DNA from 3 places in the Ruegeria sp. ABF4_144 genome. Region 1 is predicted to be linked to each of the others. Evidence: riboswitches for the same ligand, from Rfam matches in the RefSeq annotation. Region 1 holds a riboswitch; each other region holds the start of a gene.
What was found. A riboswitch is a leader RNA that binds a small molecule or an ion and turns the genes downstream of it on or off. The one in region 1 is predicted to bind thiamine pyrophosphate.

Region 1 (3,275 bases):
CGTCCGTGTGCTCTCATGCCAAGGAATCGGCGGGAAAGGACCTGACCCGGCGTTATACGGCGCGGGCCAAGCGGGCCTGGGGCCGGTTCAAGTTGGCGGCTGTGTCGTCCTTTGCCTTTGTTGAGGCGACCGGGCCTTTATATGCGGGCAAGTTGATGCGCGACGCGTTGGGAGTTGGCGGAAAGACCAAGGTTGATCCTGCGCCTCAACTGGACCCGAATATCGATCTGGAGGCGCGTATTGGTATGGCCAAGACGGTGCTGACCGCGATGTCTTTGACCGACAATTTCGCCAAGATCGTCCTGTTGGTTGGACATGGCGCTGACGTGACCAACAACCCCCATGAAAGCGCACTGCATTGTGGCGCCTGTGGAGGCCATGCGGGAGACGTGAACGCGCGGCTATTGGCCGGATTGTTGAACGATGCGCAAGTGCGCTCGGGGCTGGAAGGGCAGGGGATCGCCATTCCCGCAGATACTTTGTTCGTGGCAGCAATGCATTTGACCACAACCGACCGGGTCAGCCTGTATGAGCAAGATTTGCCGTCGGGACACCAGCCCAGCGATTTGGCGCAGGTCAAGAACTGGCTGGATGCAGCCGGACAGTTGGCCCGGGCTGAACGTGCTGCACGCTTGCCGCGGGCCAACAAAGCCGCCGATATTCAGCGGCGCGCACAGGACTGGGCCGAAACCCGCCCCGAATGGGGGCTGGCCGGGTGCCGCGCCTTTATCGCTGCGCCGCGTTACCGCACGGATGGGGCGGATCTGGCGGGGCAGGCCTTTTTGCACAATTACGATTGGCGCAAGGATGATGACTTTGGCGTGCTGGAACTGATCATGACCGCACCTGTTGTCGTCGTCAGTTGGATCAGTCTGCAGTATTATGGCTCGACCGTTGCGCCGCAACTGTTCGGCGGTGGCAACAAGCTACTGCACAATGTAGTTGGCGGTATTGGCGTGCTGGAGGGCAACAACGGCGCGCCCCGTCCGGGCCTGCCGTGGCAATCGATCCATGACGGCGATGGGTATCAGCACGATCCGTTACGCCTGTCGGTGGTGATTGAGGCCCCGCGCGCGGCGATGTCGGACATCCTTGATCGGCACCCGCAGGTGCGGGCGCTGTTCGACAATGGATGGCTGCACCTGATCGCCATGGACGATCAAGGCAAGTTGGCTTGGCGCTATACTGGTGACCTGAACTGGGCCCTGATCAACGCCGCGCCCGATCAGGCCATCGCAGCGGAATAAGCTGAAGCCGATCAACAGACAGCCTGCGAAACGGGTTGTCTTTTGGCCGGTTCCACCCTAGTCAGAGCCTCACCTCGGGGTGCGTGGCGTGGCCGCGCTGAGATGCCTTTGGCGAACCCGTTGAACCTGAACCGGCTAGAACCGGCGGAGGGAAAGGTGACGGTTTCATCCATCCTTGCCCTCTCGCCGCAATGGAGGATGACATGAAACATCTGATGATTGCTGCGGGACTTCTGAGTGCAACTACGGCCGTTGCGGCCGATACACCTCAGCTGACCGTGTACACCTATGACAGCTTTGTCTCGGACTGGGGCCCCGGCCCACAGGTGAAAGAGGCGTTTGAGGCAGTCTGTGGTTGTGAACTGAACCTCGTCGGCGTCGAAGATGGCGCGGCGCTGTTGTCGCGTATCCGGCTTGAGGGTGAGAACTCGGACGCCGACGTGGTGTTGGGTCTCGACACCAACCTGATCACCGCAGCCAAGGAAACCGGCCTGTTCGCGCCCAGCTCGGTCAGCGCCGAATACACGCTGCCGATCGAATGGACGGATGAGGTTTTCGCGCCTTACGACTGGGGCTACTTCGCCTTTGTTCATAATGCCGATGCTGCGGCGCCTGCGAACTTCCGCGAACTGGCCGAGGGTGACACCAAGATCATTATTCAGGACCCGCGCTCTTCGACACCCGGTCTGGGGCTGCTTTTGTGGGTGCAGGCGGCTTATGGCGATGAAGCGGCGGATATCTGGGCCGGTCTGGCCGACAATATCGTGACCGTGACCAAGGGCTGGTCCGAGGCGTATGGCCTGTTTCTGGAAGGTGAGGCCGATATGGTCCTCAGCTACACCACCTCGCCCGCCTACCACCTGATTGCCGAGGAAGATGCGAGCAAAGCGGCGGCTGCCTTTGACGAAGGCCACTATATGCAGGTTGAGGTTGCAGCGAAGCTGGCCGGGACCGATCAGCCGGAGCTGGCGGATCAGTTCCTTGAGTTTATGGTCTCAGACGCGTTCCAGCAGATCATTCCGACCACCAACTGGATGTATCCGGCGGTGACTCCGGCAGCCGGTCTGCCCGCAGGGTTCGACTCGCTGATTCAGCCGGAAAAATCCCTGCTGTATTCTCCGGATGAGGCTGCCAAAGTGCGGGATCAGGCGCTTGCAGAATGGCTGAGCGCGCTCAGCCAGTAAGCCCTTGGCCGGGCGTTGGCGCGGCGGCTTTGGTGGCCGCGCTGATATTGGGAACGCTTGCTGCTGTCGCCCTGCGGGCAGACGCGGCGGGCGGGTTTGGCCCGGCGGACTGGGCCGCCCTGCGGTTCACGCTGGTACAGGCGACTCTGTCTGCCCTGTTCAGCGCGGCGCTGGCGGTGCCGGTGGCGCGCGCATTGGCCCGGCGGCGGTTTCCGGGACGGCGCATCCTGATTGCATTGCTCGGGGCGCCCTTCATTCTGCCGGTCATCGTGGCGATCCTCGGGCTGTTGCAGGTCTTTGGGCGCGCGGGCTGGATTTCTGAGCTTCTAGACGTCTTTGGCCTGCCGCCAATCCGCATCTACGGGTTGCACGGGGTCGTGCTGGCGCATGTGTTCTTTAACCTGCCGCTGGCCACTCGGCTGATCCTACAGGCATGGCAAGAGGTTCCGGCCGAGCGGTTCCGTCTGGCCGCGCAGCTGGGCTGTGACGGTTGGGCCATGTTCCGATTGATTGAATGGCCGATGCTGCGGCGTATCCTGCCGGGTGTACTGGCGGTGATCTTCGCCATCTGTCTGACCAGCTTCGCCGTTGCCCTGACCTTGGGCGGAGGGCCACGGGCTACGACGATTGAGCTGGCGATCTATCAGTCCTTTACCTACGATTTTGACCTTGGCCGCGCGGCGTTGCTGTCCGCGTTGCAATTGGCCCTGACCGCTGCAGCTGCGCTGGCCGCGCTAAAGTTTTCGCGCGGGGACGGGTTTGGGGCAGGTCTGGACCGGGCCATCCGACGCTGGGACGGCGGAGCGCCGGTGTTTGATACGATTTGGATACTGGCGGCGGCGGG
Region 2 (3,275 bases), on a different contig from region 1:
CGGTTGCCGGGCCGGCCCGATTACGTTGAGGCAGAAGGAAACACTGATGTCAAAACGCGACTACTACGATGTGCTCGGCGTGTCCAAGGGCGCATCGGCGGATGAAATCAAAAAAGGCTTTCGCACGAAGGCCAAGGAATTGCATCCCGACCGCAACAAGGACAACCCGGATGCCGAGGCGCAGTTCAAGGAAGCGAACGAAGCCTATGACGTGCTGCGTGATGCCGATAAAAAGGCTGCCTATGACCGATTTGGTCATGCCGCCTTTGAAAACGGCATGGGTGGCGGTGGCCGTCCGGGCGGAGGCTTTGGTCAGGGCGATTTCTCCAGCGCGTTCTCGGATGTGTTCGACGATCTATTTGGCGATTTCATGGGTGGTCAGCGCGGTGGTGCTGGTGGCGGTCGTCGTGCCGCGCGCGGGTCGGACCTGCGCTATAACCTGCGCGTAACGCTGGAAGAGGCGTTCTCGGGCCTGCAGAAAACCATCAGCGTACCGGCGGCCGTGGCTTGTTCGGCCTGTGATGGTTCGGGAGCTGAGGGCGGTGTGGAACCGACCACCTGTCCGACCTGCTCGGGCATGGGCAAGGTCCGCGCGCAGCAGGGTTTCTTCACCGTTGAACGGACCTGCCCGACGTGTTCGGGTCTGGGTCAGATTATCAAGAACCCCTGTAAGTCCTGCAACGGCGCAGGCCGCGTGGAGAAAGAACGCGCGTTGTCTGTGAATATCCCTGCCGGTGTCGAAACCGGCACCCGCATCCGTCTGGCGGGCGAGGGTGAGGCCGGGATGCGTGGTGGCCCTCCGGGCGATCTGTATATCTTTGTCGAAGTTTCCGATCACAAGCTGTTCGAACGCGACAGCGTGAACCTCTATTGCCGCGTACCTGTCAGCATGGCCAAGGCCGCACTAGGCGGGTCGATCGAAGTGCCGACCATCGATGGTGGTCGCGGCCGCGTGCAGATTCCTGCCGGTAGCCAGTCGGGCCGTCAAATGCGCCTGCGTGGCAAAGGTATGCCTGCGCTGCGCGGCGGCGGTGTTGGCGACATGTTCATCGAACTGGCCGTGGAAACGCCGGTCAACCTGACCAGTCGTCAGAAAGAACTGCTGAAAGAATTTGATGATCTGGGTGAAGATAACCATCCGGAATCAAAAAGCTTTTTCTCATCCGTCAAGTCCTTCTGGGATGGGATGAAAGGCTGAGTTTTCATCCGTTTAGCAAATCAAAGAGCCGGTCCAATGGGGCCGGCTTTTATGTTTCATAAGTCCAGATTGACTGAAGACTGCGCCAAAATTGGCCCTTGATTCCTCGGACGAGCCCTGAGATTGTCCGCGCAACCGTTGGGGTGCCCCAATCAAGGGGCTGAGAGGCGTGAATGCGCTAACCCATCGAACCTGATCCGGGCAATACCGGCGTAGGGAACGGTCTAACATGCACAGACGTTTTCCATGCTGCGTTGCCCATTGATGATGGAGCAACGATATGGCGCATATTGCCCTGACAATTGCGGGCTCGGACAGTGGCGGTGGGGCCGGAATTCAGGCAGACCTCAAAGCAATGTCTGCATTGGGCGTATACGGCGCCAGCGTCATCACGGCGGTCACGGCTCAGAATACCCGAGCTGTGACGGCAGTACATGGGATTCCGCTGGATGTGGTTTCCGCCCAGATCGACGCAGTTCTGACTGATCTGGATGTCGGCGCAATCAAGATTGGGATGCTTGCGACGCCAAGCATTATTCAGACAGTCGCAGAGGCCATTGACGGGTTTGGTGGCCCCGTGGTGCTGGACCCGGTTATGATTGCCAAATCCGGCGATACGCTACTGGCGCAGGAAGCGGTGCAGACTTTGCGCGATGTCCTTCTGCCGCGCGCCACCGTGCTGACGCCCAATCTGCCTGAGTCAGCTTGTTTGCTCGGCTGTTCCGAAGCCAACACACCGGATCAAATGATCGAGCAGGGGCTAGCCCTCTGCGGGTTCGGTGCGCAGGCTGTGCTGATGAAAGGGGGACATGGGCGCGGCGATATCTGCCATGACTTGTTGGTCAATGTATCGGGGCAAATCGCTGAGTACATGGCTCCTCGGCAAGAGACGCGGAACACACATGGCACAGGGTGCACCTTGTCGTCTTCGATTGCGGCGGGGTTGGCGCAGGGGCTTGGCCTGATCGACGCTGTCGCGCAGGCACATGACTATTTGCAGGGGGCCATCGCCCGAGCGGACGGTCTGATGATCGGGCAGGGGCATGGCCCGGTACATCATTTCCACCGGGTCTGGTCCGCGTGACGGTCTGGTCGGTCATAGGGTGCGGCGTTGCCGGTCTGGCGGTGGCCAGCGAACTTGTTTCGCGCGGTGCCAAGGTTCAGGTGTTCGACCCCGCTGGCCCACCGGGGCCCCATGGGTGTTCCTGGTGGGCGGGCGGTATGCTGGCCCCTTGGTGTGAGTATGAAAATGCCGAAGAGCCAGTATTGCGGTTGGGGCAGATTGCGTTGGACTGGTGGGCGGCGCGTACGTCGGTGGAAAGGCGGGGCACACTCGTCGTGGCCAACCCGCGTGACCTGCCCGATCTGCGTCGGTTTGCGCGGCGAACCGAAGGTTGCAGCGAAGTCGGTCAGTCCGAAATCGCCAATTTAGAGCCTGATTTGCACAGGTTTACCAAGGGTCTCCATTTCCGAAACGAAGCCCATCTGAACCCACGTCAGGCCTTGCGAGATCTCTATACACAATTGTTGGACCAAGGCGTTGAGTTTCACCGTAAGCTCGCTCCATCGCGGCTTGAAAACGCGATTGACTGTCGCGGGTTGCACGCCCGCGAGGTGCTGCACGATCTGCGCGGCGTGAAGGGCGAGATGTTGGTGATCCGCTGCCCAGACGTGACCCTGACCCGGCCCGTGCGGCTGCTGCATCCAAGGATGCCGCTTTACATCGTGCCGCGCGGTGATGGGATCTACATGCTGGGTGCTACGATGATCGAAAGTGAGGACAGCAGCCGCATCACCGCGCGTTCGATGCTGGAACTGCTCAGCGCCGCCTACGCGCTAAACCCCGCCTTTGGTGAGGCCGAAGTGCTGGAAATTGGGGTCGATCTGCGCCCGGCCTTTCCCGACAACTTGCCGCGTATTCGGCGATTGGGGCGCACAATCTATGCCAATGGCCTCTACCGCCACGGCTATCTGCTGGCCCCGGCACTGGCGCAGGGCGTGGCGGATCTGGCGCTGGACAACAAGCATTCGGAGATGGTCGATGAAGATCGTGCTTAATGGCGAACCACATGAGGTG
Region 3 (3,275 bases), 380 kb from region 1:
CGGCAAGGCGCTGTTTTTTGATCCCCGTATGTCGGCGTCAGGTGTGTTCTCCTGTAATTCCTGCCATAACCTTGCGACCGGTGGGGACGACAACCTGGAAACCTCGATCGGGCATGGCTGGCAGCGGGGTCCGCGCAACGCCCCGACGGCATTGAATTCGGTTTTCAACGAAGCTCAGTTCTGGGATGGTCGCGCGGCTGATCTGGCCGAGCAGGCGAAAGGCCCGGTTCAGGCTGGTGTTGAAATGGCGAACACCCCTGAAAACGTGATCGCCACTTTGAATTCGATGCCGCAATACGTTGATTGGTTCGAGGGTGCCTTTGAAGGAGAAGAAGAACCCGTCACCTTCGACAACTTTGCAAAGGCGATCGAAGCCTTTGAGGCAACCTTGTTGACCCCGTCACCCTTCGACGCCTGGCTGAATGGCGATGACAACGCGATGTCCGACGTCCAATTGGCGGGATTGGTGCAGTTTATCGATCTGGGATGTTCGTCGTGCCATTCGGGGATCAATCTGGGTGGCAGCGGGTATTATCCGTTTGGCCTGATCGAAAAGCCCGGTGCCGATATCCTGCCACCCGATGACAAGGGGCGCTTTGCGGTCACCGAAACAGTTGATGACGAATATGTTTTCCGCGCTGCGCCGCTGCGCAATATCGCGGTAACGGCGCCATATTTCCACTCGGGCAAGGTCTGGGATCTGAAGGTCGCAGTTCAGATAATGGCCGAGTCGCAATTGGGTGAAGAAATCAGTTCGCAAGATACGGATCAGATCGCGGCCTTCCTTGAAAGCCTGACGGGTGTTTTGCCTGAAGTCACCTATCCGGTTCTGCCCGCCGAAACCGCAAAAACACCCCGCCCATCCGGAGAAATCGTTCCGCAATAGGCCCGTTCGGGAGGGCGTGAAAATACCCTCCCGATTTTTCTTTGACCCCCTCACCGAAACGCTGATCCCAAATTGCAAACTGGGACGGTAGGGGAGGGGGCACATATGCGTTGTGACTTTGCGCGATTTGCGGTACGCCTTCCTCACGCAGGGGAGTCCCACCCAGGGGACTGAGAGGCTGACAGGGCATTGCCCGGCGACGCGACCCTTTGAACCTGACCCAGTTGATACTGGCGTAGGAAGCTAGGGCGCGCAGGCCGCAAAATTGGCATGCGTTCTCCGAACAGGGGGTCGTAGGCCCTCTCGTTTCCCCAAGCCAAAACTCATCTGGTGTCTTTTTGAGTTGAACCGCTTGAGGAGCACCAACATGAATATCCCCAATCCCAAGATCACCACGGGTGAACTGCCTGCATCGCGCAAGATCTATGTGAACGGCACGCTGCACTCGGATGTCCGCGTGCCAATGCGTGAGATTTCGGTCCATCCGACGGCGGGTGAGCCGCCGCTGCCGGTTTATGACAGTTCCGGCCCCTATACCGACCCCAACGTAATCACCGATATCCGTCAGGGGCTTGCCCCCCTGCGCCGGGTATGGATCGACGCGCGCGGCGATGTCGAGGAATACGATGGGCGGGCGGTCAAACCCGAGGATAACGGCTTTGTCGAAGGGGACCGGTTGACGCCCGAGTTTCCGGTGCGCCCGCGCCCGTTGCGCGCCAAGGAGGGCAAGGCGGTGACGCAGTTGGCCTATGCCCGTGCCGGGATCGTTACGCCGGAAATGGAATTCATCGCCATCCGCGAAAACCAACTGCGCGAGGCCGTGGCCGAGTCGCGTGAAGGCAATGATTGGGGCGCGAATATCCCAGACTACGTGACCCCGGAATTCGTGAGGGATGAGGTTGCGGCAGGGCGCGCCATCATCCCCGCCAATATCAACCATCCGGAAAGCGAACCGATGATCATCGGGCGCAACTTTCTGGTCAAAATCAACGCCAATATGGGCACCTCGGCGGTGACCTCCAGCATGGAAGAAGAGGTCGACAAGATGGTCTGGTCGATCCGCTGGGGCGCGGACACTGTGATGGACCTGTCCACTGGTCGCAACATTCACAACACCCGCGAATGGATCATCCGCAACAGCCCGGTTCCGATCGGCACGGTACCGCTGTATCAGGCCCTGGAGAAGGTGAACGGCATCGCCGAAGATCTGACTTGGGAAGTATTCCGCGACACGCTGATCGAACAGGCCGAGCAGGGCGTGGATTATTTCACCATTCACGCCGGTGTGCGTCTGCACATGGTGCCAATGACGGTGAACCGAGTGACCGGCATCGTGTCACGCGGCGGCTCGATCATGGCCAAGTGGTGCTTGCATCACCACAAGGAGAGCTTCCTGTATGAGCATTTTGACGAAATCTGCGATATCTGCCGCGCCTATGACGTGTCGTTCAGCCTTGGCGATGGGCTGCGCCCCGGCTCAATCGCCGACGCCAATGATGAGGCGCAGTTTGCCGAGCTGGAAACCTTGGGTGAGCTGACCAAGATTGCCTGGGCCAAGGATTGTCAGGTGATGATCGAAGGGCCGGGCCATGTGGCCATGCACAAGATCAAGGAAAACATGGACAAGCAGTTGGAGTGCTGCCACGAAGCGCCCTTCTATACGCTTGGCCCCCTGACCACCGATATCGCGCCGGGGTATGACCATATCACAAGCGGCATCGGGGCTGCGATGATCGGTTGGTTCGGTTGCGCGATGCTGTGCTATGTGACACCAAAAGAGCATCTGGGCCTGCCCGACCGCGACGATGTGAAAACCGGTGTGATCACGTACAAGATCGCCGCTCATGCCGCCGATCTGGCCAAGGGTTTGCCAGGCGCGCAGCGCCGAGACGATGCGCTGTCACGTGCGCGGTTCGAGTTCCGTTGGGAGGATCAGTTCAACCTATCGCTGGATCCGGAAACAGCGCGCGAATTCCACGACCAAACCCTGCCGAAGCAGGCGCATAAAGTGGCACATTTTTGTTCGATGTGCGGTCCGAAATTCTGTTCCATGCGGATCAGTCATGACATCCGCGCCGAAGCCCAGAAAGAAGGGATGGAGGCCATGGCCGCCAAGTTCCGGGAAGGCGGCGATCTGTACCTGCCGGTCGAGCCCAAGAAGGACTAAAAAAGCATCACTGGATCCGGTTTCCGGGTCCAGTAACGCCTAACGCAAGCAATATCGTTGCAGATGCAACGATATTGGCATAGTCTGACCAAAGTATGCAGCTAGATTCCTTCTTTCCCTACCGATTGGCCGTCGCGTCTGAAGCATTCTCACGGAATCTGACAGACGTTTACGAACGTGAACTGGGTCTGTCGCGCGAGGAATGGCGTTTACTGTTTCTGC

Region 2: it holds a riboswitch for thiamine pyrophosphate, as region 1 does, so the genes downstream of both, thiD (bifunctional hydroxymethylpyrimidine kinase/phosphomethylpyrimidine kinase) here and thiB (thiamine ABC transporter substrate binding subunit) in region 1, are expected to answer to the same signal.
Region 3: it holds a riboswitch for thiamine pyrophosphate, as region 1 does, so the genes downstream of both, thiC (phosphomethylpyrimidine synthase ThiC) here and thiB (thiamine ABC transporter substrate binding subunit) in region 1, are expected to answer to the same signal.

What each region holds. Positions count from the first base shown of each region.
Region 1 is NZ_JBSWWK010000003.1:378,136-381,410, reverse strand. Features, by position in the region: gene ACXAGD_RS22170 (YbcC family protein) at 1-1,247, shown strand, start outside; TPP riboswitch at 1,313-1,418, shown strand; gene thiB (thiamine ABC transporter substrate binding subunit) at 1,451-2,431, shown strand; gene ACXAGD_RS22160 (thiamine/thiamine pyrophosphate ABC transporter permease ThiP) at 2,407-3,275, shown strand, end outside.
Region 2 is NZ_JBSWWK010000001.1:3,397,987-3,401,261, reverse strand. Features, by position in the region: gene dnaJ (molecular chaperone DnaJ) at 47-1,198, shown strand; TPP riboswitch at 1,328-1,434, shown strand; gene thiD (bifunctional hydroxymethylpyrimidine kinase/phosphomethylpyrimidine kinase) at 1,479-2,282, shown strand; gene ACXAGD_RS16990 (FAD-dependent oxidoreductase) at 2,279-3,256, shown strand; gene thiS (sulfur carrier protein ThiS) at 3,240-3,275, shown strand, end outside.
Region 3 is NZ_JBSWWK010000003.1:3,044-6,318, forward strand. Features, by position in the region: gene ACXAGD_RS20490 (cytochrome-c peroxidase) at 1-886, shown strand, start outside; TPP riboswitch at 1,026-1,145, shown strand; gene thiC (phosphomethylpyrimidine synthase ThiC) at 1,254-3,053, shown strand; gene ACXAGD_RS20500 (MarR family winged helix-turn-helix transcriptional regulator) at 3,149-3,275, shown strand, end outside.